DNA from 2 places in the Nocardiopsis sp. NPDC058789 genome. Region 2 is predicted to be linked to the other one. Evidence: riboswitches for the same ligand, from Rfam matches in the RefSeq annotation. Region 2 holds a riboswitch; the other holds the start of a gene.
The links. A riboswitch is a leader RNA that binds a small molecule or an ion and turns the genes downstream of it on or off. The one in region 2 is predicted to bind glycine.
Positions count from the first base shown of each region.

Region 1: another riboswitch for glycine. It lies ahead of gcvP (aminomethyl-transferring glycine dehydrogenase); the one in region 2 lies ahead of gcvT (glycine cleavage system aminomethyltransferase GcvT).

Region 1 covers NZ_JBHYOW010000018.1:7,868-22,981, forward strand. The annotation lists gene ACFW3L_RS22685 (flavin monoamine oxidase family protein) at 1-1,252, shown strand, start outside; gene ACFW3L_RS22690 (CDP-alcohol phosphatidyltransferase family protein) at 1,453-2,208, shown strand; gene ACFW3L_RS22695 (sugar phosphate nucleotidyltransferase) at 2,427-4,931, shown strand; gene ACFW3L_RS22700 (FHA domain-containing protein) at 5,570-6,112, shown strand; gene ACFW3L_RS22705 (bifunctional nuclease family protein) at 6,283-6,756, shown strand; gene ACFW3L_RS22710 (MerR family transcriptional regulator) at 7,171-7,671, shown strand; glycine riboswitch at 7,822-7,912, shown strand; gene gcvP (aminomethyl-transferring glycine dehydrogenase) at 8,010-10,907, shown strand; gene ACFW3L_RS22720 (tetratricopeptide repeat protein) at 11,171-12,430, shown strand; gene ACFW3L_RS22725 (DUF5999 family protein) at 12,482-12,670, opposite strand; gene ACFW3L_RS22730 (threonine/serine exporter ThrE family protein) at 12,899-14,329, opposite strand; gene ACFW3L_RS22735 (response regulator) at 14,547-15,114, opposite strand, start outside.
Region 2 covers NZ_JBHYOW010000004.1:385,820-400,933, forward strand. The annotation lists gene ACFW3L_RS07680 (amidohydrolase family protein) at 1-682, opposite strand, end outside; gene ACFW3L_RS07685 (AbgT family transporter) at 739-2,352, opposite strand; gene ACFW3L_RS07690 (amidohydrolase family protein) at 2,394-3,665, opposite strand; gene ACFW3L_RS07695 (Lrp/AsnC family transcriptional regulator) at 3,861-4,871, shown strand; gene ACFW3L_RS07700 (penicillin-binding transpeptidase domain-containing protein) at 5,069-5,959, opposite strand; glycine riboswitch at 6,165-6,266, shown strand; gene gcvT (glycine cleavage system aminomethyltransferase GcvT) at 6,407-7,522, shown strand; gene gcvH (glycine cleavage system protein GcvH) at 7,683-8,063, shown strand; gene glyA (serine hydroxymethyltransferase) at 8,065-9,333, shown strand; gene ACFW3L_RS07720 (L-serine ammonia-lyase) at 9,417-10,829, shown strand; gene ACFW3L_RS07725 (hypothetical protein) at 11,128-12,393, shown strand; gene amaP (alkaline shock response membrane anchor protein AmaP) at 12,628-13,218, opposite strand; gene ACFW3L_RS07735 (DUF6286 domain-containing protein) at 13,221-13,826, opposite strand; gene ACFW3L_RS07740 (hypothetical protein) at 13,828-14,193, opposite strand; gene ACFW3L_RS07745 (hypothetical protein) at 14,208-14,381, opposite strand; gene ACFW3L_RS07750 (hypothetical protein) at 14,412-14,726, opposite strand; gene ACFW3L_RS07755 (Asp23/Gls24 family envelope stress response protein) at 14,729-15,114, opposite strand, start outside.

The DNA of each region.
Region 1 (15,114 bases), on a different contig from region 2:
GGCCGGGCTGGCCGCCGCCGACCGCCTCGCGGAGCAGGGTGAACGCGTCACCGTGGTCGAGGCCAGGGACCGCACCGGAGGCCGTATCCACTCGGTGCGCGACTGGGAGGGATCCACCCTGGACGTGGGGGCCTCCTGGATGCGCGGCGAGGAGAACAACCCGCTGTCCCGGCTGGTGGAGGAGGCGGGCGCACGCACCGCCGTCTTCAACCGCTCCACCGAGACCGCCTACGACCCCAAGGGCCGCAGGCTCCTGTTCGACCGGCACCGCCGCAACCTGGAGGACGTCAACCTCCTCCACGAGCACATGTACTGGGCGACGGTCGGCGCGAGCCCGGAGGAGTCGATGGAGGAGGGCATCAACCACGCCCTCTACGACGTCAACCTCGTGCGCTCCCGGGCCAGGGACGCGGCCGAGATCGTTCACCGGTTCGCGGAGGCCGACCACGGAGCCGACGCCGAAGAGGTCGCCTTCGCGGCGGTCGCCTCGCGGCACGAGTTCAGCGGCGACGACGTGGTCTTCCCGGACGGCATGAGCCAGCTCACCGACTATCTCGCGCGGGGGCTGGACGTCCGCCTGGAGCACGTGGTCCTGGGGGTCACCCACGACGACCAGGGGGTCGGCGTGCGGGTGGACACACCCGACGGTGAGGAGACACTGACCGCCGACCGGGTCCTCGTCTCCCTGCCCCTCGGTGTCCTCCAGTCCGGGCAGGTCGAATTCTCCCCCGAACTGCCCGAGGAGAAGCGGGAGGCACTGGCGCGCCTGGGCAACGGCCGGCTGGAGAAGCTGTTCCTGCGCTTCGACGACGTCTTCTGGGGTGACGCGGAGGTCCTGGTCCACCTGGGCACCGAGGAGGGCACCTGGTTCCACTGGTACGCCGGACAGAACGTCCTGGGCCAGCCCATCCTGGTCAGCCGCAACGGCGGCAACGCGGCCAGGTTCCTCGCCGGGATGGAGGACGGTGACGTGGTCGAGCACGCCATGGCCTCCCTGCGCGGCATGTTCAGGAAGGCCCCGGACCCGGTGGACCACCACGTGACGCACTGGATGGACGATCCCTTCGCGCGCGGCGGGTTCTCGTTCACCGCCGTCGGTGCGGGAGACGGGGACCGCGTGGCCCTGGGCGACCCGGTCCGGGACCGCCTCTTCTTCGCCGGGGAGGCCACCGAGATCGAGCACTCCGCGACGGTGCACGGCGCCCTGCTGTCCGGACGGCGGGAGGCCGACCGCATCCTCGACCTCGGCTGAACCACCGACGGAGTGTGTGTCCCCGCAGGTCGCGCCCCGGTCCAGGGGGAAGCCCGTACACGGTACGATCAGCGTGCGGACGTCCTTCCGGGCCCCGGGTTCCGGCGGGGCGCGGGGTGGCGGGAACGACGGTCCCGCCCGTTATCGTTGGCGGTATGGGGCGATCCGCGCAAGAAGGCAGACACGAAGCGGGGGGCAGCGTGGCCAGCCCGGTGGTCAGTGACCGCATCTGGACGGTTCCCAACCTGTTGAGCATGCTCCGGTTGTTGGGCGTGCCGTTGTTCCTCTGGCTCGTCCTGGTACCCCAGGCGGACTGGTGGGCGCTGCTCGTGCTCGCCCTGGCCGGGCTCAGCGACTGGCTGGACGGCAAGATCGCCCGAGCCTGGAACCAGGCCACCAGACTGGGTCAGATCCTCGACCCGCTCGCGGACCGCCTGTACATCTTCGCGGCCCTGCTCGGTCTGGTCCTGCGCGGCATCATCCCGTGGTGGCTGATGGGCATCCTCGTGCTGCGCGACGTCCTCATCCTCGGCGCGCTGCCGCTGCTGCGCCACTTCGGCTACGGGCCGCTGCCCGTCAACTTCGCGGGCAAGGCCGCCACCCTCTGCCTGCTGTACTCGTTCCCCCTGCTGTTCCTCGCCGGGTACGCGTCCATCGTCGGAGATGTGGCACGGATTATAGGTTGGGCCTTCGCGCTGTGGGGAACGGCTCTCTACTGGTGGGCCGGACTGCTCTACGCCGTCCAGGGACTGGGTCTGATCGGCCAGTCCCGCCGCGACGAACGCGATGATCACACGGGTTCCCCCAGGGGTTCCCGGGACAGCGACGCCGCACGCGGCGACGGTGTGGACCGACCCGATCCGTCCGCTCCGGCGACCGCTGACGGCGAACCCGGCGCGGAACCCGAGGGCTCGGACGGACCGGGCCTGCCGGACCAGGGCCGGACCGCGCCCTGATCCACCGAGCGAACCGGCGGACCGGCTCACCAGAGTCCTGTCGGATCGAAAGGGAGTGTCGTCTCCGCAATGAGAACATGTCCCACCGCGCGCGACCGTGCGCGTTCCGAGAAACCGTCCTTCGCCGCGTCTCCTGACGGCACCGCCGTTCGGGGGTGCGCGCGATGACCGCACCCGACTCCGCACCCGTCCCCCCGGGTGAGGCCACCGCACCCCCCATGAAGGCCGTCGTGATGGCGGGCGGCGAGGGCACGCGCCTGCGCCCGATGACGGCCAACCAGCCCAAACCGCTCCTCCCGGTGGTCAACCGCCCCATCATGGAGCACGTGCTGCGCCTGCTGCGCAAACACGGGTTCACCGAGACCGTGGTCACCGTCCAGTTCCTGGCCACGCTCATCCGCAACTACTTCGGGGACGGCGAGGAGCTCGGCATGAAGCTCCACTACGTCGCGGAGGAGGTTCCGCTCGGCACCGCCGGGAGCGTCAAGAACGCCGAGGAGCACCTGCGCGGCGAACCGTTCATCGTCATCTCCGGTGACGCGCTCACCGACATCGACCTGACCGACATGGTCCGGTTCCACAAGGAGCGCGGAGCCAAGGTCACCATCGCCCTGAAGCGGGTGCCCAACCCGCTGGAGTTCGGCATCATCATCGTGGACGACCAGGGCCGCATCCAGCGCTTCCTGGAGAAACCCACCTGGGGCCAGGTCTTCTCCGACACCGTCAACACCGGCATCTACATCATGGAACCGGAGGTGCTCGACCGCGTCGCCGCGGGCGAGGTGGTCGACTGGTCCGGCGACGTCTTCCCCGAACTGCTGGAGGAGGGCGCGCCCCTGTACGGGTACGTCGCCGACGGCTACTGGGAGGACGTGGGCACCCACGAGAGCTATCTCAGCGCCCAGGCGGACGTGCTCTCGGGCAAGGTCGACGTCGAGATCGACGGCTTCGAGGTCTCGCCGGGGGTGTGGGTCGGCGAGGGCGCCGAGGTGGACACCAGCGCGGTGCTCAAGGGCCCGCTCTACGTCGGTGACTACGCCAAGGTCGAGGCCGGGGCGGAGCTGCGGGAGTACACGGTGGTCGGCAGCAACACGGTGGTCCGGGCCGAGGCCTTCTGCCACCGCACGGTGCTGCACGACAACGTGTTCATCGGCCGGGGCGCCAACCTGCGCGGCACGGTGATCGGCAAGAACACCGACGTGATGGCGGCCGCCCGGATCGAGGAGGGGGCGATCGTCGGCGAGGACTGCGTCATCGAGTCCGAGGCGTACGTGAGCAACGACGTCAAGGTGTACCCGTTCAAGACCATCGAGGCCGGTGCGGTGGTCAGCACCAACGTCATCTGGGAGTCGCGCGGGCAGCGTTCGCTGTTCGGTCCCCGGGGCGTGTCCGGGCTGATCAACGTCGAGATCACCCCGGAGCTCGCGGTGCGGCTGGCCAACGCCTACGCGACCACGCTCAAGAAGGGCGCGATCGTCACGACGTCCCGTGACGTCTCTCGGGCGGCGCGCACGCTCAAGCGCGCGATCATCAGCGCGCTCACGGCCGCCGCCATCGAGGTGCGGGACCTGGAGGTGGTCCCGCTGCCGGTGGCGCGCTTCCACACCTCGCAGAGCGGTGTCAGCGGCGGCATCACCGTGCGCACCAGCCCCGGCGACCCCGAGTCCGTGGACATCATCTTCCTGGACGGACAGGGCGCCGACCTCTCACCGGGAGCCCAGCGCAAGCTCGACCGGGTCTTCTCCCGAGCCGAGTACCGGCGCGCCTTCCCCGGGGAGATCGGTGAGCTGTCCTTCCCGTCGCGCAACGTGGAGAACTACTCCCATGAGCTGCTGCGGTCCGTGGACACGTCCGGTGTGGCCGAGGCCGAGCTCAAGGTCGTGGTCGACTGCGCCGGCGGCACGGGTTCGCTGATCCTGCCCTCGCTGCTGGGCCGGATCGGCGTGGACGTGCTCACGGTGAACAACCGGCTGGACGAGGCCTCGCCCACCGACACCGTCGCGAAGAAGATGCGGGACCTGGAGCGGCTGGGCGAACTGGTCGCCAACTCCGGCGCCGACTTCGGCGTGCGCTTCGATCCGGTGGCCGAGCGGCTCTCCATCGTGGACGAGAACGGCGAGCTGGTGGACGGCGACCGCGCACTGCTGGTGGTCCTGGACCTGGTCGCCGCCGAACGCGGCGGAGGCCGGGTGGCGCTGCCGGTCACCACGACCCGGGTGGCGGAGAAGGTGGCCCGTTCGCACGGTGCCGAGGTGCTGTGGACGGCCACCGCCACGGACGAGCTGACCAAGGCGGTGCGCTCGGAGGGCGCGGAGATCGTGCTCGCCGCTGACGGCCGGGGCGGCTTCGTGGTCCCCGAGTTCAGTCCGACCAGTGACGCGATCGCCGCGTTCGTGCGGCTGCTCGGGTTGGTGGCGCGGACCCGGCGCTCGCTCGGCCAGATCGACCGTGCGATCGCTCAGGCGCACCTCCTGCGCCGTTCGGTGCCCACCCCGTGGGCGGTCAAGGGGAGCGTGATGCGCGCGGTCGTGGAGGCCGCCGGAGACCGCGAACTGGACACCACGGACGGTGTCCGGGTGATCGAGCCCGACGGCAGTTGGGCACTGGTCCTGCCGGACACGGCGGAGGCCGTGACCCATCTTTGGGCTGAAGGTCCTGATTCGGACACGGTGCAGAGTCTGCTCGACGAGTGGGCCGCCGTGGTGGAACGGGCCGAGAGCTAGCGGCCTGGCTCCGCGCCCTCTGGCGCGCGGGCACGGGCGGAGGGTGACGCCCGTGCCCACGTTCCGTGTCCGGGTCGCGCCCCGGGGTGTTCCCACCCCGGGGCGGAGCGGGGGATAAAGTGGACGAAGGCGCAGGTCGAGGCAGGGGCCGGAAGTTCACGAAAATCCACCCCGCGTGACGGAGAACCAAACGCCCGGGCCGGGCATCTGCTCCAGAACAGGTGTGGGTCTCCCCATGAGGCCTGTCTCCGGTCGTGGCGGTGCCCCGGGCACCGACGCGAGCGGACCCCGCCACGCGGGCGCCCCGACGGGTGTTCGCGGCGGGCCGAGGGGGAGCGAAACCCTGTCTGGACAGGGATATGGTTTAAAGTCGAGTGTTCCCTGAAGCACCGTGTCACCTCCCGCCACGGAATCCCGGCAACGGCGGACATCCAACGGGGGTGACAAGGAGTCCTACTTGGGGGATGAGACCTAGCGACCGACCGTGTGAGGCGAACCGCTGCCGCGACCGTGGACAGTGGACCGACTCACCGTGTTCCGGACGGTGAGCGGGCCCCGTTGCCCGCCTGGCGCCCGGAACGCGCCACCGATCAGCCGAATCAAGCACCGCCCCGTGCGGTAGGAGGCCGAGCCGACCTATGTCGAGCGTTTACTGCACGCAGTGCGGTCACGCCGTTGCGGATGATGCCCGTTTCTGCTCCCACTGTGGAACACCGGTCCGCAGGGCCGAACAGCAGAGCCCACGGCCCAACGCCGGCGGTGACTCCGCTGGGGATGTCACGTCGACCATCTCCATCTCCGGTATACAGGCGCTGGAGGAGGAGGAACAGGGCGATGAACTCGGCGGCGACGATCCCGCCAGCACCGACGCGCTTCCACCCGGGACCGCCTTGCTGGTGGTCCGGCGGGGCCCCAACGCCGGGAGTCGCTTCCTGCTGGACAGCGACGTCACCACCGCCGGCCGACACCCCAACAGCGACATCTTCCTCGACGACGTCACCGTGTCCCGACGCCACGTGGAGTTCTTCCGCCGCGGCAACGGCTTCGGGGTCCGTGACGTCGGCAGCCTCAACGGAACCTACGTCAACCGCGAACCGGTGGACGAGGCCGAGCTGGGCGGTGGGGACGAGATCCAGATCGGCAAGTTCCGGATGGTCCTGCTGACCAAGCCGCGCCGATGACGGCGCGCTGACCACGGTCGACGGGGGCGGGTGTGCCGAGGAGGTTTGCGGCCCCCCGCCTCCGGAGAGCTTTGTAACGAAGGGTGCCGATTTCGCCCTCGGGTCCTGATCCGACGGGGGAGCAGGGACGAGCGCCCATCCGGCATGACGACTCGTGGGACGGAGCCGCTGTGAAACACATGGAGGTCGTCGGCGTCCGGGTTGAGATGCCCTCGAACCAACCGATTGTCCTGCTCAAGGAATCCGAGGGGGACCGCTACCTGCCGATCTGGATCGGTGGGGTGGAGGCCTCCGCGATCGCGCTCGCCCAGCAGGGAGTCTCGCCCGCGCGCCCGCTCACCCACGACCTGTTCCGTGACGTCCTGGACGCGTTGGACACGGGGCTGGAGACGGTCAACATCACCGGGCTGAGTGACGGCATCTTCTACGCCGAGCTGGTCTTCAGCAACGGTGTGGAGGTCAGCGCGCGCCCCTCGGACTCCATCGCCCTGGCCTTACGGACCGGCACCCCGATCTACGCCCACGAGGACGTGATCGAGGAGGCCGGGATGCCGATCCCGGACGAGCAGGAGGACCAGGTCGAGGCGTTTCGGGAGTTTCTGGACAACATCTCGCCCGAGGATTTCGGCCAACGAGGTACCTGAGACGGTCGGGGCTCGCCCTCCGCGGGCCCCGATTCGTCTATTCGCGGCCGTGACCTGCGGGTTCATGGGTCGCACCGGTGATAGATTGGGTGAACGGAATGGTCGTGGAGGGCGCAGTCGACAACCGCCCAGTGGGTTTCGGCCCGGCGGGGGCCGGGACCGCGGCTTCCTTGGTGTGCGCACTTGGCGACGCGCCGCGCGCCTTCGTTGACGCTGCCCTGCGGTCGTCCTACCGTCAGTGCTGTGAAACCCACGGCGCGCCCGTTCCCTGAGTGGACTCCCCTGTCGATGCCGCCGTGGGACGAGAAGCCGGAGGTCGGCGTGGCGGTAGCGAGCGGCAAGCGGGATCACCATGACAGGCGGTCCGCGCTGCGGCTAGCGGGGCAGCAGGGCCTACTGTGCGAAGAGGACGTGATGGCGCTGCCTACGGACGTCGGGTATCGGGGTCCAGCGGCGTGTACGGCCGCCGGGATCACCTATCGACAGCTGGACTACTGGGCCAGGACCGGCCTGGTGGAGCCGAGCGTGCGCACGGGTGCCCACAACGCTCCGCTGTACAGCCTCCCCGACATCCTGATGCTGAAGGTGGCCAAGCGTCTCCTGGACACCGGGATATCGCTCCAACAGATCCGCACGGCCGTCGACCACCTGCGCGGCCGCCCCGCCACCGACCTGTCCCGCATCACCCTCATGAGCGACGGCGTCAGCGTGTACGAGTGCACCTCGCCCGACGAGGTGGTCGACCTCATGCAGCGGGGCCAGGGCATGTTCGGTCTGGCGTTGGCCAACGTCTCCCGTGAACTGGAGGAGGCGCTCGGCGTGGTCCCGGCCGAGGAGAGAGCGGATCTGCCCGCGGCGGCACCCCAGGTCGTGGACGAGCTGGCCATGCGGCGCCGGGAGCGGCGCACCGGGTGAACGCGGTACCGGCGCGGGCGCGTCGACCACGGTGAAGGTGCGCCCTGACTCGGTGCCACGGGGCCGGATCGAGTACGGTCGTAGTCACAACGGGGATGAAAACCGACATTCTCCCTGCTTGTACACACATACAGAGCGTCAGCAGGCCGCTGATACCGCGCGGGAGAGACCTCGGCAACGAGGCGCCGACGGGGCAATACTCCCCAGTAACCTCTCAGGCACCATGGACCGCGCGGAGTAGGCCGCTCTGAAGCCTGGGCGCGGTCGTGCCCGGTGACAGAGGGGGAGACCGTGAGGAACACCGCCGACCCGATCGGCCCTGTCACCAGGAGGTCTCCGTGCCTGACCCGTCGAACGTCCCCACCCCGGGCGCCCCCGCCCGGGTGTTCGCGGACCGCCACATCGGACCCGCCCCCGCCGAGACCGCCGAGATGCTCAAGACGGTCGGCTACGGCTCCACCGCCGATCTCATGAACGCGGCCGTGCCCGCGTCCATCCTCAGCGCCCCCGGCCAGAGCGCGACGCTCGACCTGCCCGCGGCGATCGGTGAGGCCGAGGCGCTGGCGGAACTGCGCGACCTTGCCTCGCGCAACAGGCCCACCACCCCGATGATCGGCCGCGGCTACTACGGCACACTCACGCCCCCGGTCATCCTGCGCAACATCATGGAGAACCCGGCCTGGTACACGGCCTACACGCCCTACCAGCCCGAGATCTCCCAGGGCCGGCTCGAAGCCCTCATCAACTTCCAGACCATGGTCTCCGACCTCACCGGTCTGCCCATCACCGGTGCCTCCCTGCTGGACGAGTCCACCGCCGCCGCCGAGGCCATGACCCTGGCCCGCCGCGTCAGCAAGGTCAAGGGCGACGTCTTCGTGGTCGACTCCGACGTCTTCCCGCAGACCCTCCAGGTGCTGCGCACCCGCGCCGAACCCCTGGGCATCGAGGTCGTCGTCGCGGACCTCACCCAGGGCCTGCCGGAGGGAGACGTCTACGGCGTCCTGGTCCAGTACCCGGCCTCCAGCGGTGTGGTGCGCGACCCCAGCGCCGTCATCGCGGAGGCGCACGAGCGCGGCGCCCTGGCCGTGGTCGCCGCCGACATCCTCGCGCTGACCCTGCTGCGCAGCCCCGGCGACCTGGGGGCGGACATCGCGGTGGGCTCCACCCAGCGCTTCGGCGTCCCGCTCGGCTTCGGCGGCCCGCACGCCGGTTACATGTCGGTGGGGGAGAAGCTCCGCCGTCAGCTGCCCGGTCGCCTGGTGGGCGTCTCCGTGGACGACGCGGGCAAGCCCGCCTACCGTCTGGCCCTCCAGACCCGCGAGCAGCACATCCGCCGCGAGAAGGCCACCAGCAACATCTGCACCGCCCAGGTGCTCCTGGCCATCATGGCCGGGATGTACGCCGTCTACCACGGCCCCGACGGACTGCGTGCGATCGCCCGCCAGGTCCACACCCGCACGGCGGCCCTGGCCGACACACTCGCCCAGCGCGGTTTCGAGGTGCTCCACGGGACCTACTTCGACACCCTGCGCGTGCGCGTGCCCAGCGCCGACCGCGTGGTCGAGCGCGCCCTGGAGGCCGGAATCAACCTGCTGGGCGTCGACCAGGGAACGGTCGGCCTCAGCGTGGACGAGACCACCACCGTGGAGGACCTGGAGAAGGTGCTCGCCGCCTTCGGGGAGGCCGACCGGGGTGCCGAGCGCGGCCCGGTGTCCGTGGACGGAGACGCCGACCGCCTCCCCGCCGACCTCGCGCGCGGCGTCGACTACCTCACCCACCAGGTGTTCAACACCCACCGCAGCGAGACCTCCCTGCTGCGCTACATGCGCCGCCTGTCCGACCGCGACCTCGCGCTGGACCGCACGATGATCCCGCTGGGCTCGTGCACCATGAAGCTCAACGCGACCGCCGAGATGGAGTCCATCACCTGGCCGGAGTTCGCGGGGCTGCACCCGTTCGCCCCGCTCGACCAGGCGGCCGGGAGCGTGTCGCTCATCCGCGACCTGGAGGGGTGGCTGGCCGAGGTCACCGGCTACGACGCCGTCTCCCTCCAGCCCAACGCCGGCTCCCAGGGTGAGCTCGCCGGTCTGTTGGCCATCAGGGGCTACCACCGCTCGCGCGGCGACGATCACCGCGACGTCTGCCTCATCCCCAGCTCCGCGCACGGCACCAACGCCGCCAGCGCGGTCATGGCGGGCATGCGGGTGGCCGTGGTGGCCTGCGCCGACGACGGCAACGTCGACCTCGACGACCTGCGCGCCAAGATCGCCAAGCACGGTGCGGAACTGGCGGCCATCATGGTCACCTACCCCTCCACCGCCGGCGTGTACGAGGACACCATCACCGAGGTCTGCCGCCTGGTCCACGAGGCGGGCGGCCAGGTCTACGTGGACGGCGCCAACCTGAACGCCCTGGTCGGCTGGGCCAAGCCGGGCGAGTTCGGCGCGGACGTCAGCCACCTGAACCTGCACAAGACCTTCTGCATCCCGCACGGCGGAGGCGGTCCGGGCGTGGGCCCGGTCGCGGTCCGCTCGCACCTGGCGGGCTTCCTGCCCAACCACCCGGGCCAGCCCGAGGCGGGCCCGCACACCGGCGTCGGACCGGTCTCGGGCGCGCCGTTCGGCTCGGCGGGCATCCTGCCCATCTCCTGGGCCTACGTGCGGATGATGGGCGGCGACGGCCTGCGCTCCGCCACCGAGACCGCCGTGCTCTCCGCCAACTACGTGGCCAAGCGCCTGGAGCCGTACTACCCGGTGCTCTACACCGGCGCCAACGGTCTGGTCGCGCACGAGTGCATCATCGACATCCGCCCGCTCCAGAAGGCCAGCGGTATCAGCAACGAGGACGTCGCCAAGCGCCTGATGGACTACGGCTTCCACGCGCCGACCATGTCCTTCCCGGTGAACGGCACGCTCATGGTCGAGCCCACCGAGAGCGAGAACCTCGCCGAGCTGGAGCGCTTCATCCAGGCGATGATCTCCATCCGGGGCGAGATCGACCGCGTGGCCTCGGGGGAGTGGGACGCCGAGGACAACCCGCTGCGCGGCGCCCCGCACACCGCCGAGGCGGTCACCGCCGACGAGTGGAACCGCGGCTACACCCGCGCGGAGGCCGCCTACCCGCTGCCCTCGCTGCGCCAGGACAAGTACTGGCCGCCGGTCGGCCGGATCGACCAGGCCTACGGTGACCGCAACCTGGTCTGCTCCTGCCCGCCGCCGGAGGCCTTCGAGCTGTAGGAAGGCGAGCACGGGCCACCGGGGTTCCGTGAACGTGTGAGGGGCGCCCACCCGCGCGGGGGCGCCCCTTCCGCGTCCCCCGAGGGGTGCGGGGAGAACCGACGGGCCGCGCACCGCGCCGACACCCGAACCGGGCGCCCGCGACGTCCGGGGGCGGCGCGTTAGAGTTTGCACAGCCGTGGAACCGCCCAGCGGTCGCGGCCACGCCTGCGGCACGCGCTCCCCGTCGCGCGGGCCCGACACCCCCATGGAAAGCGGAACGAATGACCACGACGTCCGGACCTCCCGCACGCTCTGGCCCCGCCGACCCCGCCGAACCAGAGCCTCGGGCCACGGACCCCGACGACGTCGAGGACACCTCCGGGCCGACGCCGGAGGGTGCCCCGGACCTGTGCGACCAGGCCCAGGACCTCGCTGAGAACGGGCACCTCAAGCGGGCCGCCAAGCTGTACCAGCGTGCCGTCGCGGCCAACCCGCCGCCCCGGGTCCAGGCGAGGGCGCTGCTCGGCCTGGCCGTGGTGCAGGACCAGCGAGGCGACCTGGCCGCCTCCCGGGAGGCCGCGCGCCGCGCGCTCTCCACCGGTGACACCCGGTACGCGCCGCGCGCCGCCCACCACCTGGCGCTCTCCCTGGAACAGGAGGGCGCGCACGGCGAGGCGGTCCGGGTCTGGCGGCGCCTGCTCGATCTCGGCGGCCCCGCCCACGCCGCGGTGGCCCGTTACGGACTGGCGCGCGAGGCCGAGGCGCGCGGCGAGGAGGACGAGGCCGAGGAGCACTGGGAGGCGGCCCTGGAGCTGCCGCCCGGCGACGCGGCGATCAGTCGCCTGCACGCCGCCACCGTGGTGGAGGCCGCGCGTGACCTGGCCGGTCGGCTCCTGGAACGGGGACGGCCGGACGCCGCCGCCGTCGCGGTCGAACGCGGTCTCAGCGTGGGCGACGACCCGGGGCTGCGCATGCTGCGCGCCGCCACCCACCTGGAGAGGGCGATCGCGGACGTGGGCTCCGTGGTGGACGCCGGACGGTCCGACGGGGAGTCGGGCCCGCGCCCGGAACCGCGCACCTCCGGCGCGGCGGTGGAACTGCTCGCCGGCCTGCTGTCCCTGAAGGGGGAGCCCGACGCCGCCGAACGGGTCTGGCGGGCGGGCCTGGACAGCCGTGACCGGAACACGGCGGACGCCGTACGGGGACGCCTGCGGCGCCCCTTCGCGTACCCGGCGCAGGACGGTGGCGAACACGCGGCGCCGTGGTGGGAGGACTACCTGGAGGAGGCCGTGGCCACCTCCAGCGCTCCCGCGCTGGCGGGCGAGCTGTTCGCGGTCGTCACCCAGATGCACGCACTGCTGGCCGTCCCGGTCGTCGAGGGCGAATCCCGCCCGGCCGCCCTGCGCGCGGCGATGGAGACGGCCCTGCGCACACCGAGCGAACTGGTGTGGGGGACCTCCGTGCACGCCGACTTCAGACGTCGGCTCAGCGCGGCGATGGGTGAGGACGTCCTGCCGGAGCACTGGCCGGACGGCGGCTGAGCCGTGGGTCCGGAATGGACCCGGGGACGGCGTGCTCGGGAGTGCTCGGGGTCAGGCGGCGGCCCGGGGGCGGTGCGGGGCCACGACCGCGCCGTCGGGGAGGAGTTCGCCGGTGTCGTCGAAGAGGACGACGCCGTTGCAGAGCAGGCTCCAGCCCTGTTCCGGGTGGCTGGAGACGACGCGGGCGGCCTCGCGGTCAGTGTCCTCGAAGGAAGGGCAGGCGGGTGAATGGCTGCACATGTCAGAGCCTTTCGTCGGGTGCTCCTCGTTGAGCTGAGGCCAACATTAGTGGCTGACATCACATGATGTTGTCGGTTTAGGTCGACAACGTTCATCGGCGTGTCTTGTTGGGCCTCGCCAAGTGAGACACGCCACACGCTCGACCGGTTCTGCCCCGGGTCACCTTTTCCCGTCCGGATCGTCGGTACCGGCCCCGTACCAGCGGCCGGGAGCCGGTGTCGCCACCACTCAGTAGCCACCTCTTGTGCGGCGTGCCGCCGGTCGGCTGCGCATCCCCGCCCCCGCCAGGCCACCGCGCTGGAAGGCACGCACCAGCTCACCGCCGAGGTTGACCCCGGCGCCCAGCGCCAGCGCCACCATGACCGCCTCGGCGATGCTCAGCAGCCCCGAGACGGCCGTTCCCTGCGTGATCTCGATCAGACCCCGGTACAGGATGCTTCCGGGCAGCAGCGGCGCGATGGAGGGGATCAGGTAGGGCAGCACGGGTCGCTGTGTGCGCCGGGCCAGCCAGTGGCCGACCACGCCCACCGCCATCGCGCCCACGATCGTCCCGACCACCGGCGGCACCTCCAGGAGCAGGCGCAGACCCGCGTAGATCAGCCAGATCATCACGCCCAAGGCGCCGATCGTGGGCAGCATGCGCGGGGGCACGGCCAGGGAGATCGCGAAGGCCATGGCGATCCCCGCCGCGCCGATCAGGACCGGGACGTCCATGGCGGTCCCCGCCGAGGGCAGGTTCTCCAGGTCCAGGTCGATACCCAGACGGGTGGCGGTGTAGGCCACCGAGACCACGCCCGCCACGATCGCGCCCAGGATGAAGAAGGTCTCCAGCAGTCGCGCGGCCGCCGACACGTAACTGCCGCTGATCCCGTCCTGGAGGCTGGAGACCAGCGGACGGCCCGGCAGCAGGGCCATGATGTTACCGGTGATGATCGCGCCCGCCTGGAGACCCAGGTCCAGTTCGGTGCTCACCCACAGCAGCCCCACGCCGATGGAGGAGGCCACCACGGCCGCCGCCGACATCTGGTAGAACTCCGCGACCCCCCGGTTGGCCAGGAACACCGACGTGCGGTCGCCCAGCACCGTCGCGAGGAAGGCGACGGCGGCCACGATCAGGCCACCGCCCACCATGAGACTGGCGCTGGAGGCGATCAGTCCGAAACCGACCGCGATCAGCCAGTTGGGGTAGGGCATCCGGGCCCGGCGGATCTGCTCCAGGCGGGCGCTCGCGTCCTCCAGCTCCAGCAGCCCCAGCGCCGCCTGCTGGACCAGTGTGTGCAGCTCGTTGACGCGGAAGTAGTCGAGGGTACGGCGACGCACCACTCGTTCCCCGGTGACCGGGTGGCTGTCGCCGCCGGGGTGGGTGGACAGGGAGATCGTGGTGAAGGTGACCGACACCTCGGAGCGGGGCAGGTCGAAGGCGACCGACAGGCTCAGCATCGCCTCACTGACCGCCTCGGTGCCCTCCCCGCTGGCCAGCATCAGTTCGCCCACCCGCAGCACCAGGTTGATCACCCGGGCGTCGGGCAGGCTGACGTCCTCGCCGTCCTCCAGGCTGTCCGGGGTCAGCTCGCGTTCGTGCTCGGCGCGCCAGTCGCGCATCCGGCTGAGCATGAACTCCTCGCTCGGCGGCCCCGAGCGATCCCGCTTGCTTGGCATGGCTGTACTCCGTTTCCTCCCCGTCGCCCGCACCCCAGATGATCGGCGTACTGCCTCGGCAACCCCAAGGGGGACGCCGCGCCCGTGCGCGCGGTTCGCCCTCCGGCCGCGGCGGCGGCGGTGAGTTCGGTCACCGGATCATCCTGTCAAGGGGCGTGCTTCGTCATGGTGGGCGACGCGCCGGGTCTCGGGCGCTCGCGGGGCTCGGTGACGGTGTTCAGGACGGGGGACCCGGGGCACGCGAGTCACGTGCCCCGTCCTGTTCCGGTTGCTGTCCGGGGCGGACCAGGCCGCTCTCGTACGCGTGCACGACGGCCTGCACGCGGTCGCGCAGGCCGAGCTTGGTGAGGATGCTTCCCACGTGGGACTTGACGGTGGTCTCGCCGACGACCAGGTGCGCGGCGATCTCCCCGTTGGACCAGCCCCGCGCGATGAGCTGGAACACCTCGCGTTCGCGGGCGGTGAGGGTGTCCCGCTCCGGCTCGGGTTCGGGCTCGGGGGTCGGAAGGAGGGGGGCGAAGCGGTCGAGGAGGCGGTGCAGGACGGTGGGGGAGACCACGGAACCGCCCCGGGCGACCACCTCGACCGCCGAGACGAGTTCCGCGGGCGGCGCGTCCTTGAGGAGGAACCCCGAGGCGCCCGCGCGCAGCACCCCGACGACGTACTCGTCGAGGTCGAACGTGGTCAGCGCGAGGACGTGCACCCGGTGGCCGAGCGGGCGGGCCCACTCGACGATCCGTCGGGTGGCCTCGATACCGTCCACGCCGGGCATGCGGACGTCCATG
Region 2 (15,114 bases):
GTCCGCCGTGCCTGGCGGTCTCGGCCACGATCACGGCGATCTCCTCCTCCGTGATCCCCTCGTCGGTGGGCCCGTCCGAGGGGCTGGAGAGCCCGCCGGTGGCACACACCTTGATGACGTCCGCACCGTCCCGGACCAGCCTGCGGGTGGCCACCCGGACCTCCTGTGGGGAGTCCGCGATCTCGGCGGCGGTGTGCTCGCAGTCGTGCGGGTTGGCGCCGGAGGGCAGTGTGAAGTCGGCGTGCCCGCCGGTGTGGCTCATCAGGCGCAGCGCCATGCTCAGGCGCGGTCCGCGGATCAGGCCGCGTTCCTGCGCGACACGGAATCCGGCGTCGGCTCCGCCGAGGTCCCGGGCTCCGGTGACGCCCGCCTCCAGGGTGATCCGCATCCGCTCGGCGGACTCGAAGGCGTGCAGGCTGCGGGAGACGGACGCGTTGTTGGTGGCCAGCGCGCGACCGTCGGAGAACCCGAAGTGCACGTGGGTGTCGATGAACCCGGGGAGCAGGGTGCGGCCGCCCAGGTGTTCCACGGTCTCCCCGGGGCGGGGCGCGGGGGCGTCGGCGGCGGGTCCGGCGTAGGCGATCAGTCCGTCCTCGACCACGACGGCGGCGTCGGTGACGGGCGCGGCCCCGGTGCCGTCGATGAGGGTGAGGTCCCGGTAGAGGGTCCTGGCACGGGTCATGGCGGTCTCCTTGCGTCGGTGTGCGTGCGGGGGCGGGCCCGTCCCGGGCCCGCGGACTACAGCTGCGGGTACATGCCGGGGCCGATCGGCAGGCCCCCGAAGAAGAACACGGCGAAGACGGCGACCCACATGACCAGGAAGACCAGGGAGAAGGGTAGGCAGCGCGCGATCACGGTGCCGATGCCCGCCCTGGGCTCGTAGGACTTGAGGAAGCCGAGGACGATGATCACGTACGGGTTGAGCGGCGAGAGCACGCTGGAGGTGGAGTCACCGATCCGGTAGGCCGCCTGGACGAACCCGGGCTCGTAGCCGAGCAGGGCGAACATCGGGACGAAGACCACCGCGAACAGGGCCCACTGCGCGGAGCCGGAGATGATGAAGAAGTTGATCAGCCAGGCCAGCAGGATGAAGCAGAGGACGGCCCCGAACCCGGTGAACCCGGTGGACTCCAGGGCCTCCGCGCCCTTGATCGCGATCCACGTGGACAGGCCGGTCCAGTTGAACAGCTCCAGGAACTGCGCCATCACGAAGGCCAGGACGATGAAGCCGGACATCTCCTTGACGGTGTGCCCCATCATCCGCGCCACGTCGGCCCCGCCCCGGATCGCCCGAGTGGCCACGCCGTAGGCCACGCCGGGCACGGCCAGGGTCAGGAAGACGAGGAAGACCACGGAGCTGAGCAGCGGGGACTCGGGCAGGAACGTGCCGTCCCCGTTGCGCATGGGTGCCCCCGGCGGAAGGGTGACCAGCAGGACCGCGACGACCGTGAGCACCAGGGCGGCCCCGGCCCAGCGCAGCCCGCCGCGCTCGCTCGGGGTGAGCTCGGCGTCCATCTTGAGGTCGGGGCGCTCCTCGGCGGTCCCGTTCGCGATGGTCCCGTCCTCCGTGCCGGTCTGCTCGCGGCTGACCCCGCGCCGTTCGAGGGCGGGTTCGAGGACGCGGTCGATGAGGAGACCGGCCACGACGCTGAGCACGATCGCGATCGTGAAGGTGAGGAAGTGGTTGGAGATCGGGCTGACGTGGGTGGTGCCCAGGCCCTCGACCGACGCGGCGGCGGTGTTGGTGATGCCGGACAGCAGCGCGTCGGTGCTGGTGATGAAGGGGCTGCAGCTGAACGCGGCCATGGCGGCGGCGAAGGAGCCGAGCAGACCGGCGACGGGATGGCGTCCGGCCGCCTTGAAGACCATCGCGGCCAGCGGCGGGATGACCACCATCGCGGCGTCGCTCATGATGCTGCCGGAGACCGCGACCAGGGCGGCCACGTACGGCAGCAGCCACTGCGGGGCCCCGCTGAAGGCCCGGCGGACGAGGGTGTTGAGCAGCCCGGTCCGCTGGGCGATGCCGACGCCCAGGAGGATGGTCAGCACCACGCCCAGGGGCGGGAACCCGATGAAGTTGGGGACGAGGTTGGTGGTGAGCCAGGTGAGTCCCTCAGTGGTGAAGAAGCCCTGGACCCGCTGGGCGCCGTCCTCGCTGCCGGGCACCTCGTAGGTGGCGCCCAGCGCGGACAGGACGGAGGACGCGACGGCGACGATCGCGAAGAGCAGCAGGAAGAGGACGAACGGGTCGGGGATCCTGTTGCCGAGGCGCTCGATGCCGTCGAGGGAGCGGGTGAGGAAGCCGGGGCGCGTCTCGACGGCGCCGCCCCGCTGGGAGCGTGGGGTGCTCATGGGTCACCTCTGGGATGAAGGGGTCGGGGAGGGTCCCGGGGTCAGTTCGCCGTGCCCGGCCGCGTGCCGGTCGTGTCCTTGTGGACCGCGCCGTCCTTGATGACCACGGTGACGTTGTCGGGGTCACCGGGCAGGCTGATGTCCGCGAGGGGGTCGCCGGAGCAGACGACGACGTCGGCGCGCTTGCCGGGTTCGAGGGTGCCGATCTCCTCGCTCAGGCCGAGGAGGTCGGCGGCGTCGCGGGTACCGGCGAGCAGGGCGCCCATGGGGCTCATGCCGTGCTCCACCAGAAGGGCGAGTTCGCGCAGGTTGCGGCCGTGCGGGCAGATACCCGAGTCCGTGCCGAGGGCCACGCGGACCCCGGCCCGGACGGCGGCGGTGATGTTCTCGCCGAGGTGTTCCTGGAGCCTGAGCTTCTTGGCGACCGCGTAGTCGGCCGACTTCGCGGGGTCGGGCGGGGTGGTGGCGGTGGACAGGGTGGGCACCAGGTAGGCGCCGTTCTCCAGCATGAGTTCGATGCCGAGCTCGTCGATCTCGTAGCCGTGCTCCACACTGGTGACCCCGGCGGTGAGGGCGTTGCGGATACTGCGGGCGCTCTGCGCGTGCGCGGCCACGGGGATGTCGTGGCTGGCGGCCTCGCGCACGATCGCGGACATCTCCTCGACGTTGAGGCCGTCGTGCCAGGGGGTGTCCTGGGGGCTCCACACACCGCCGCTGGCCATCACCTTGATGACCCCGGCACCCTTGCGCATCACCTCGCGGGTGGCGCGCAGGGCCTCGGCGGGGCCGTCGGTGTTGATCGAGACGGCCCCGCCCGGGCCCAGGACCGTGCCGTAGTCGAAGCCGCAGCACGTGCGGAAGTCGCCGTGGCCGCCGGTGGGGCCGAGCGCCCGGTAGGCGGTCGTGACGCGCGGCCCGGCGACGATGCCCTCCTCGACCGCGCGGACCACGGCCTGGTCGAGTCCGGCCAGGTCGCGGACGCTGGTGACCCCCGCGTCGAGGGTGGCCCGCAGGCGCGGGATGGCGGTGAAGTAGCCGTAGTGCGGGGGCTGGTCGATCAGGTCGGCGGGGTTCATGCCGTCGCCGGACATGGTCATGTGCACGTGGGTGTCGACGAAGCCGGGCAGGATCGTGCCCCCGGCCGCGTCGACCTCCTCGTGGGGTTCGCCGACGTGCGGCGCCTGGTCGGCGGGGCCGATCCAGTCGATCCGTCCGTCACGCAGGACCAGCGCCCAGTCGTGGCGGGGGCCCTCTCCGGTCCCGTCGATCACGGTTCCGTTGCGGACCACGAGGGTCCTGACAGCCGAGGTCATCGACGCCACCTTTCTCCCCGCACCCGGTCCCGGCGCCGCGACGCGGCCGCCCGGACGCGACGGTGCGCACCCAACCGAGGACTCGCAGCTCAGGGCCGCGCTTCTGATCTTGCGGAAACCTACGTGGATGCTCCGGTAGCCTGCGGAAATCGCCGGATACCGCTATCGAGGAGGTGGATCCTGCCGGAATCGAGCATGCCCAACGAGTTCGACTTGACCCTGATCAACGCGCTCCAGCTCGCCCCCAGAGCCACCTGGGCGGAGCTGGGACCGGTGCTGGACGCGGACCCCACCACGCTCGCCCGACGCTGGAGGAGGTTGGAGGAGGAGGGTCTGGCCCGTATAGCCGCGTTCCCCCGTCGCCGGGTGATGGCACGGCGGCACCTCAGCTACGTGGAGCTGAGCTGCCGCAACGGATCGGTCGAACGGGTCGCGGCGGCGCTGGCCGAGGACCGCGACACCCTGAGCATCCAGTTCGTGGCCGGGTCCCACCAGCTCATGCTCACCGTGGTGCCCGGCTCGGGTCTGGCGGACTACCTGCTCAACTGGGTGGGCGGCATCCCGGACGTGGTCTCCTACCGGGTGCACGTCGTCACGGAGGTCCCTCGGGAGGCCTACCTGTGGCAGGTCCGCGCCCTGTCGCCCGCGCAACGGCGTCGGCTGCGCGCCCTCGCCCCCACCCTGCGTGACCCGGTGGGCGACGAACGCGTCACCGAGCTCGACCAGGAGATCGTGGACCTGCTGTGCCGGGACGCCCGGCTGGGCTACCAGGCCATCGCGGACCGGCTGGACGTCGCGCCCACCACCGCCGCACGGCGGATCAACCGGCTCCTGCGCGACGGCCTCCTCGGGCTGCGCTGCGACATCTCCCGAGCGCACATGGGGTGGCCGAGCGCCGCCACCCTGTGGGGCACCGTGGACCCGAGCGTGCTGGACGCCGTTCCCGATCTGGGGGAGCGCATCCCCGAGGTGCGTCTGTGCACGACCATCGCGGGTCCGGAGAACACGCTGTTCATCCTGTGGCTGCGCGACGCCCCCGACCTCACCCGGGTGGAGCGCAGGTTGCTGGAGGAGCTGCCGGGACTGCGCATCGCGGACCGTCGGATGACGCTGCGCACGTTCAAGTTCATGGGCGGGGTGACCGACGCCGACCAGCGCTTCGTGCGGTCCGTCCCGGTCCAGCTCCGGTCCCCGGGCGACCCGTAGGTTCGGGGCGGGAGAGCGGGGACACCTGTCCCCCGGATCGGCGCCCTCCGCCGACCCGGCCGCACGCCACGATCCCTCTCCCGCGAGAACGGTCGAGGCGTCCCCCCGACCCCTCGGGACGTCTGGTCGTCTCACGGGCCGAAAGGACCCGAGAAGCAATGTCGCCCCCGGCGGCCCCGGGCAGCCCCTCGCCGTTCCTAGGCGGCCGGGAGGACGTCCAGGGCGACCAGGAGCTCACGGCCCAGCGACTCGCGCAGGTCGGCGTCCTCCTGGTCCTCGACCTCCAGACGGAGCGCGAAGGTGTGCAGGTCGGAGCCCTGCTCGACCCAGCCCACCCACCAGCCGGGCACCGGGTCCACGTCGACGCCCAGGCCGGTCCGGCCGAAGAGCTGGTGGTGCGGTCCCTCCTCGACCAGGAGCAGGTCGCGCAGCGCGCGCTGGTGCTGGACGTCCACGGGCAGTTCCTCGCGGGCGAGTTCCGCGACGAAGGTGGCCTGCTCCAGCGCGGAGATCTCCAGGGGGCCCTCCAGCCAGAAGCGGTCCGTAGCCCCTTCCTCGCCCACGTTCCGGTTGCCGTAGTCGAACCGGTCCACCCAGGTGGACATCCGGTCGTACCCGATCCGGTCCGCGACCTCCTGGTGCACCGGGACGTCGGAGGTGGGCAGGGCCTCACGCAGGCTCAGCTCGTCGCCGGACTCCGGGGAGATCACCTCGTCCACGTCGGACACCTCGCCGGTCTGGAGGGCGATCAGCGTGTTCGGCAGCTTGAAGGTGGACGCGGGCACGGCGCGCTCGTCCGCCTGGTCCGGGTTCACGACGACGGCGGACCGGTCACCGGCGTCGAAGAGCACGAACGTCCCCTTCACCCCGGCCTCGGCGAAGACCGCCTCCAGGTCCTCACGCTCCACGGTCTGCACGTCGCCCAGCTGTACGGGGTTGCCGACGGTGCCCTGGGCGGGCTCCGTGTCGTCGGTCGCCGCGCAGGCGACCCCGCCGAACAGGGTGAGGGCACAACCCGCCGCTCCGAGGGCGAAACGGCCGGGGGCGTGCCCCGGCCTCCCGGGAGCGTGTTCGGTGTCGGTACGCACTCGTCTCCTCCACAGGGCTGTCCGAAGGAACGTCCACCCACAAAGCTAGGGCATGCACGGTGGTCACACACCACGCTTCGTGACCTCGGCGGACCGTGTCGCGAAGGTCGTCCCGGCCTGTCTGAGCCGGGGTGGCGCGGTCGTCCACAACCGCCCGGGCAGTCTTGGGCGCCCCAGTTCTCCGCTGCTAGGCTGAGTGTGTTGCTGACCCCGTACGGGAGAGTGTCCGCGTATCCAGCGTGGGCCGCCGAAGGAGCAATCCCTCCCCGAAGACAACCTCTCAGGCACAGCGGACCGTACGGGCGAGACCACTCTGGAAAGCAGGGACGCGTTCCCTCGCCGAAGGTGCAAACCACGCCGAGCGCGCGGTGAAGCTCTCAGGCACCCATGACAGAGGGGGAGGATGGCAACGCCTTACGCACGACACCCATCCTCTCGGGAGTGCCCATGTCAGAGTCCGCGACCGCGCCGCGTCTCACCGCGCTGCACAAGATCCACGAAGAGGCCGGGGCGACGCTCGTCGACTTCGCCGGATGGCTGATGCCCCTCCGCTACAGCAGCGAGACCGCCGAGCACACCGCCGTCCGTGAGGCCGCGGGGCTGTTCGACCTCTCCCACATGGGCGAGATCCGGCTGACCGGCCCGCAGGCAGCCGAGGCCCTCGACCACGCCCTGGTCGGCTTCCTGTCCAAGGTCAAGGTCGGCCGCGCCCGCTACACCATGATCACCGCCGAGGACGGCGGGGTCCTGGACGACCTCATCGTGTACCGGCTCGGCGAGGACGAGTACCTGGTCGTGGCCAACGCGGCCAACGTGCCCGTGGTCGCCTCCGCCCTGGCCGAGCGCGCCTCCGGCTTCGACGTCGAGGTCGCGGACGAGTCCGCCGACTACTCGCTCATCGCGATCCAGGGCCCGCGCGCGGTGGAGATCCTCGCCCCGCTCACCGACGCCGACCTGGACGACATCCGCTACTACGCGGGGTACGAGCACACCGTGGCCGGGGTACCGGTCCTGCTCGCCCGCACCGGCTACACCGGCGAGGACGGGTTCGAGATCTTCGTCCGGCCCGCCGACCGCGCCCCCGAGGTGTGGGCGGCGCTCATGGCCGAGGGCGCCCCGCACGGGTTGGTCCCGGCCGGTCTCTCCTCCCGCGACACCCTCCGTATGGAGGCCGGGATGCCGCTCTACGGCCAGGAGCTCTCGGCCGACCTCACCCCCTTCGACGCCGGACTGGGCCGCGTGGTCAAGCTCGACAAGCCGGGCGACTTCGTGGGCCGCGCCGCGCTGGAGGAGGCCTCGCGCACCGCCCGTGGTCGGCGTCTGATCGGCCTCGCCTCGCGCGGCCGCCGTCCGCTCCGCAAGGGCCAGGACGTCCTGCGCGACGGCACCGTCATCGGAGTCACCACCAGTGGCGCCCCCTCCCCCACCCTGGGCCGCCCCATCGCCATGGCCTACGTGGACGGCGACCTCGACACCTCGACCGGCGCGTTCACCGTGGACGTGCGCGGACGGGGCGAGGACGTCGACGTGGTCGAGCTGCCGTTCTACCAGCGGCAGTCGTAGGAAGCGGGGCCGCCACCGGCGGACCCGAGAACCTGCACGCCCCGCGCGGCCGGATCCCCACGAGGGACCGGCACGGTCGGGGCGTGGCCAGGCGTAGGCCGGGCCGGGTCGCCGTACGGGCGCACGGCAGACAAATGGAACACCTCCAAGGAGAGTTGAAGTGAGCGTTCCCACGGAGCTGGGTTACACCGCCAAACACGAGTGGATCGCGGTCAGGGACGGGGTCGCCACCGTCGGGATCACGGCCTTCGCCGCCGAGTCGCTGGGTGACATCGTCTTCGTCGAGACCCCGGCGGTCGGTGACGAGGTCACCGCCGGCGAGACCGCGGGCGAGGTGGAGTCCACCAAGTCCGTCAGCGACATCTACTCCCCCGTCACCGGAGAGGTCGTGGAGGTCAACGAGGCGCTCGAGGACGCCCCCGAGACCATCAACTCCGAGCCCTTCGAGGGTGGCTGGCTGTTCAGGGTGCGCTTCTCCGAGCAGCCCGCGAACCTGCTCTCCGCCGAGGAGTACACCAAGCTGACCGAAGGCGAGAACTAGCATGACCAGCGACAACCTTCTCAACCAGACCCTGGGCGAACTCGACCCGGAGGTCGCGGCCGCCGTCGACGCCGAACTGGCGCGCCAGCGCGACACCCTGGAGATGATCGCCTCCGAGAACTTCGCCCCCCAGGCGGTCCTGGAGGCCCAGGGCACGGTCCTGACCAACAAGTACGCCGAGGGCTACCCCGGCCGTCGCTACTACGGCGGCTGCGAGCACGTCGACGTCGTCGAGCAGCTGGCGATCGACCGCGCCAAGGAGCTGTTCGGCGCCGAGCACGCCAACGTGCAGCCGCACTCGGGCGCGCAGGCCAACACGGCCGTGTACTTCGCGCTGCTCAAGCCGGGTGACACCATCCTGGGCCTGGACCTGGCCCACGGCGGTCACCTGACCCACGGCATGCGGATCAACTACTCCGGCAAGATCCTCAGCGCCGTGGCCTACCACGTGCGCGACGAGGACGGCACCGTCGACTACGACGAGGTCGCCGCCCTGGCCAGGGAGCACCAGCCGAAGATGATCGTGGCGGGCTGGTCCGCCTACCCGCGCCACCTCGACTTCGCGAGGTTCCGCGAGATCGCCGACGAGGTCGGCGCGCTGCTCATGGTGGACATGGCGCACTTCGCCGGTCTGGTCGCGGCCGGACTGCACCCCAACCCGGTGCCGTTCGCGGACGTGGTCACCACCACGACCCACAAGACGCTCGGCGGCCCGCGCGGCGGGATGATCCTGTCCAGGGCCGAGCTCGGCAAGAAGATCAACTCCGCGGTCTTCCCCGGCATGCAGGGCGGACCCCTGGAGCACGTGATCGCGGCCAAGGCGGTCTCGTTCAAGGTCGCGGCGAGCGAGGAGTTCGCCGAGCGCCAGCGCCGCACGGTGGCGGGCGCCCGCATCCTCGCGGAGCGGCTCACCCAGCCGGACGCCTCCAAGGTCGGGGTCAAGGTCCTGACCGGCGGCACCGACGTCCACCTGGTCCTGGTCGACCTGGTCGACTCCCAGCTCAACGGGCAGGAGGCCGAGGACCGGCTGCACTCGGTCGGGATCACGGTCAACCGCAACGCGGTCCCGAACGACCCCCGGCCGCCGATGGTGACCTCGGGCCTGCGGATCGGGACCCCGGCCCTGGCCACGCGCGGGTTCGACGAGGGTGACTTCGCCGAGGTCGCGGACGTCATCGCCGAGGCGCTCAAGCCCGAGTTCGACGAGGCCGCCCTGCGCGACCGGGTCACCGCTCTGGCCGCCAAGCGTCCGCTCTACCCGAACCTGTAGCAGTCCCCGCCGTGTGGGCCGCGCGGGCCCACACGGCGCCGGTCACCACGGCCCCACCCCTGTGCTCAACGAGGAGGACAGCCATGGCCATCAGTGTCTTCGACCTGTTCAAGATCGGTATCGGTCCGTCGAGTTCCCACACCGTCGGTCCGATGAAGGCGGCTCGGACGTTCGTGTCCGGCCTGCGCTCCGAGGACCTCCTGTCGCGCGTGACCCACGTGCGGGCGGAGCTGTACGGCTCACTGGCACTCACCGGCAAGGGGCACGGCAGCGACACCGCCGTGATCCTGGGGCTGATGGGGCACACCCCCGAGGGCGTCGACGTGGACGCCGTCCCCCGCCTCGTGGAGGGGGTCCGGTCGGACCGAAGACTGTTCCTGGGTGGCCCCGAGGGCCCGGCGGTGGACTTCGACCCCGCCGTAGACGTGGACTTCCGCCGCAGGGAGAGCCTGCCCGACCACCCCAACGGGATGCGTTTCCTGGCGCTGGACGCCTCCGGCGCCGAGGTGGCCGCGAAGGTGTACTACTCGGTGGGCGGCGGCTTCGTCGTGGACGAGAGGGCCGCGGGCGCCGACCGGATCAAGGCCGACGACACCGTCCTGCCCCACCCCTTCTCCTCCGCCGAGGAACTGCTGGAGCTGTGCGAGCAGACCGGCATGTCGATCAGCGCGCTGATGCTCGCGAACGAGCAGGCCTTCGGGCGGACGCCGGACCAGATCCGGGAGGAGCTCCTGGAGATCTGGACGGCGATGCGCCAGTGCGTGCGTCGCGGCGTGTCCACCGAGGGCAGCCTGCCCGGGGGCCTGAAGGTGCCCCGCCGCGCGCACCGGCTCTACCGTCAGCTGGGCGGCAACTGCGACGAGCACGGGCTGCTCGCCCCCACCCACGTGGACCCGGACCCGATGCGCGGCAGCGACTGGATCACGCTGTACGCGCTGGCGGTCAACGAGGAGAACGCCGCGGGCGGACGCGTGGTGACCGCGCCGACCAACGGCGCCGCCGGTATCGTCCCGGCGGTCCTGCACTACTACCTGCACTTCAGCCCGGGCGCGGGCGACGAGGGCGTGGTCCGCTTCATGCTGACGGCGGCGGCCATCGGCATCCTGTTCAAGCAGAACGCGTCGATCTCCGGTGCGGAGGTGGGCTGCCAGGGCGAGGTGGGTTCGGCCTCCTCCATGGCCGCGGCCGGTCTGGCCGAGGTCCTGGGCGGCTCCCCCGCGCAGGTGGAGAACGCGGCCGAGATCGCGATGGAGCACAACCTGGGGCTGACCTGCGACCCGATCGGCGGCCTGGTGCAGATCCCCTGCATCGAACGCAACGCGCTCGCCTCGGTCAAGGCGATCAGCGCCACCCGTATGGCCCTTCGCGGCGACGGCAGCCACTTCGTGAGCCTGGACAAGGTCATCCGGACCATGCGCGACACCGGCCGCGACATGCACGACAAGTACAAGGAGACCAGCCGAGGCGGCCTCGCCGTCAACGTCATCGAGTGCTGAGCCAGTGCCGGGAATGTCCTGGTTCATCCCCTGGTTGTACGGGGGGCACGGCCGATGACCGGGCTCGAGCTCCCACCCGCTCGCCCTCGTCGGTCGGCACCCCGGGTCTGGTGGCTTGAGCTCCGCTCGCCACCAGACTCGCCCCTTCCTGGCCGGTTCCGGCCACCCGGAGGGGTCACGGATCACCAGCGGTCCGCCGCTTTCCGGCGCGCTCCCGCGAGAAACACGTGACCGTCTCCGTCACCATTCCCCCCGCTCCGGGAATTCGCCCGGACGACCCGTGGTATAGATTTCGGCCGTGACCTCCAGAACCATTCCCCCCGCCCTCCGAGTGCTCGCCCCCGCGGCCGCCCTGGCCCTGGTGCTCTCCGGCTGCGGCCTCCTCAGAACAGAGGAACCCGCTCCCACGGAGCCCGGGGAGAGCGCTTCCGAGGAGACGGAGGCACCCGACACCGAGGAGAGCGGTCCCGCCCGCGAGAGGTCCACGGGGTCGGGCTCGCTGGCCGCCCCGGGCATCCTCACCGCGGAGTGCCAGCCCGGCTGGCTGGAGTTCACCCTCCGCTCCCCCGAGGACGCCCGGGAGATCACCAGCGTCCGCTTCGACACGGCCGAGGCCGTCCACGCCGAGTCCGACGACCTCTCCCACGGTCGTGCGGTGGAACCGCAGAGCCTCTCCCTGGAGACCTCCTGCGACACGGGCGCGCCGTCCCTCTTCCCCGAACGCGGCCTGGTCCTGGGCACCTTCGCGGAGAGGGTCGACGGCGTCGCCGTCACGGGGTTCGGGGTCATGGCCGAGGACGGCACGTTCACGGCGCTCAGCCCCGCCCCCGAGGACGCCGGCTCCGAGGGCCCGGCCGACCACCTGCACCCCGTGGCCGACCCGGAGCGGGACAGGATCGTCTTCGTGTCGGAGACCGGTGAGAGCGAGGACGTCGTCCGGGCCCTCGACCTGGAGAACGGCGAGTTCACCGACCTCGGCACCTGCGACACCCAGCAGATGTGCGAGCACCTCACGGTCATGCCCGGTCTGGACAGGGCCGCCATCGACGACGGCCAGAGCACACCGATGGCCGTGGTCCTCGACGGCTCGACGGTGGTCCAGAACAACGACCTGGGGCTGTCCTTCTTCGACATCGGGGACCAGGCCGACGACGACGTGGTCGACCTGACCCTCAACTTCCTCAACAGGGACCGCACCACCGAGGTGGACGTCGACGCCAGCGGCACCGTCCGGGCCCTCGACGCCAACACCCTGCTCTTCGACGACGAGGTGCTGAGCGTCCTGGAGTTCACCGAGACCACCCTCGAGGGCTACGAGGAGGAGAACTCCACCACCCCACGGAACCTGTGGGAGCCCCTGCCGGTCGATCGGACGCTGTCCCCCGACGGCGACGGGGTGAACTCGCACGTCGTGCCCTCTCCCGACGGCGGCGAGGTCCTCTTCCGCAACGAACCCCAGAGCGGTCCCGCCAGCTGGTACAAGGTGCCGACGGACGGGTCCGGCGCCCCGGAGGAGCTTTCCGAGATGCCCGGGAACGTCTCGACGGTCATCAGCTGGCGATGAGTCCCATGAGCGCACAGGTGGCCGCCAGCCTCCACGTCGCTTTCGGCCTCCCACCGATTCTCGTGGAAAGCACGGCCATTCTCACGTCGTTCCCATAACTCCCGATCGAGCCAGAACATCGAAACAGGTCCACCTCGGTATTGGCTCAAGGAAGTAGTCCCGCACTGGACTGACCGGCACACACGGAAGGGGGCGGCGCTTCCGGCGCCGCCCCCTTCCCGTTCGCGGGGTGGCTCAGGCGAGACTGCGCCGGGGGTTCCTGGCCGGAGCGGTCATGGACATCCGGATGACGGCGGGGACCTGGTCGAGTTCGAGGGCGCCGCGCAGGTTGGTGATGGCCTCCGAGCGGACGCGCCGCCAGATCCCCGCCACGTCGGCGTCGTCCTCCAGGGTCAGCGCCAGCCGAAGGTGGGGGTGGTCGCCCGACTCCGTGAGGCGGGCACGGGCCCGACGCACCCCGGGATAGTCGGCGACCTCCTGCTCCAGGGCGCCCCGGGCGGCGCTCTCCGGCATCTCCACGTTGCCCGCCTCGTCGCGGGCGAGGTACAGACGGCCCACAGTGTCGTTCATGCCCTGCACCATCAGCCAGCGCAGGGCCAGGAACCCGGCCACGAACGCGACGGCCACCGCCACGTAGGGCACCCACTGCTGGGCGAGCACCGCGTTGGTCCGGTCCCCGAGCAGCGGGGTGGCGGCGAGGTCCCCGCCGAGGAGCCCCCGTCCGACGGCCAGGGCCGCGAGGCCCGCCGCCAGCAGGACGACTCCCACGATCACCAGGCCCAGGCGGTTGCCCCGGGCCGACCTTCGAGACCTGTCCCGCGCCATGGTCAACCCTCCGCGTATCGAACGTGCGTGGCGATCCGCATGCTGCGCAGCGGCGCCAACTCCTCCAGCCGGTGCTCCACGGCCGAGGTGACCTCGGCGGGCAGCCCGTGCGAGTCACGCATCCCGGTGCGCACGTGAACCCGGAGCCGGTTGCCGCGCACGGCCACGTGCACGTGTTCGACCCCGCTCACGTCCTGAGCGGCGGACGCCACCGCCCGCCTCAGCGCGGGCCGGGTCAGGCCGACGACCAGCGCCGGGTCGTCGGTACGCAACGCGGTCCACCGGCTCCGCCCCGGGGCCAGCGCCACCACGATCAGGGCCAACCCGATCAGCGCCAGGACCGCCGAGGCGATCTGCACCGACGGTTCGGACCAGGTCGTGGCGGCGGCGTAGTCCGTGGCCGGGCCGACCGGGATCAGCCGCAGCGGATTGCCCGCGAGCGCGGCGATCACCTCGGCCGCGGCGACCACGGCCACCACCAGGATCAGCAACCCGGTGAGGACCGCCGGCCAGGACCTGCGTGGTCGGAACGTGTGGACGGCGACCCGCTTGGCGCGGCGGTCGATCCCCTGGCTCGGACGCGCGAGCGCCTCTTCCACAGTGGTCATGTCAGCGCACCAGCTCCGCGATCTCGATGTCGATGTGGTGGACCTGTTTGCCGGTGATCCGCTCGACCCGGTCCTTGACGTGGCCGCGCACCTCTTCGGCCACCTGGCGGGCGGGCCTCGGGTAGCGCACCCCGACCCGCAGCCTCAGGAGGACGATCTCCCCGCTCACCCTGGCGCGAGCCGCCCTCGACCGCACGGCCCGTGCCCCGGCGACCTCCCCGACGGCCCTGGCCGCCACCTTCTCGATGGCGGCCCCGGGAATCTCCGTGCGGCCTCCGGGGTCCCGGACCCGGGTGTGCCTCCCGGGCTCCCCCTCGGGGGCGTGCCCCCGCTGACGAGGGACGGTGTCACTGCGAACCCCGACCACGACCTCACCCCTGTCTACGCCGACCGCCGTGTGAACATCTCGGCGAGGTCGATCTCACCCTCCATCGCCCGGCCCGCGACGAACCCGACGAGGCCGAGGACCAGTACCAACGCGAAGGCGGGGAACCCGCCGAACGCCGCAGCGAGCCCGAGTACCGTCCCGTAGGACAGTCCGACGATGGGCCACATGGCTACCCCCTCTAATCCCTGCTTGTAGGTCTAGCTGGCGGTGCGTGTGCCGTCTCCGAGCCCGGCGACCACGTCCTCCACGGACACGTGGACGGCGCGGCCGCCGGACAGCGGGGCCAGGCCCCGGCGGATCTCGGCGGCGACCTCCGGTAGCGGTCGCCCGTAGCGGAGGACCACACCGACCTCGACGTGGTCGTCCCGCACGGCCACCCCCCGGACCCGTCCCCCCGGCACCGCGGTGCTCAGGGTTCCGAAGGATCCGGAGGACAGTTCCACCACGTCGGAGAAGCGCAGCGCGCCCTCCGCGAGAGCCCGTGCGATCGCGCCCCGGTCGTCGCCGCCCACGGCTACTGGACCCTGGGCTCGGAGTCGCCGCGGTCGGCGGACTCGTCGTCCCCGGGCAGGTGGATGTCGTCCACCCGGATGTTGATCTCGGTGACCTCCAGGCCCGTCATCCGCTCGACCGCGTGGGTGACGTTGCGCCGTACCGCGGCGGCGAGGTCCTGGATGGCGGCCCCGTACTCGACGACCAGGTCGATGTCGACGGCGGCCTGGCGTTCCCCCACCTCGACGGAGACGCCCTGCGCCACCGACCCGGAGGAGCTGCCGCCGCTCACGGCGTCGCGCACCGCACCGACCACGCGCGCGGCCCCGCCGCCCATGGCGTGGACGCCGCCGATCTCGCGGGCCGCCATACCGGCGATCTTGGCCACGACGCCGTCAGCGATCTGGG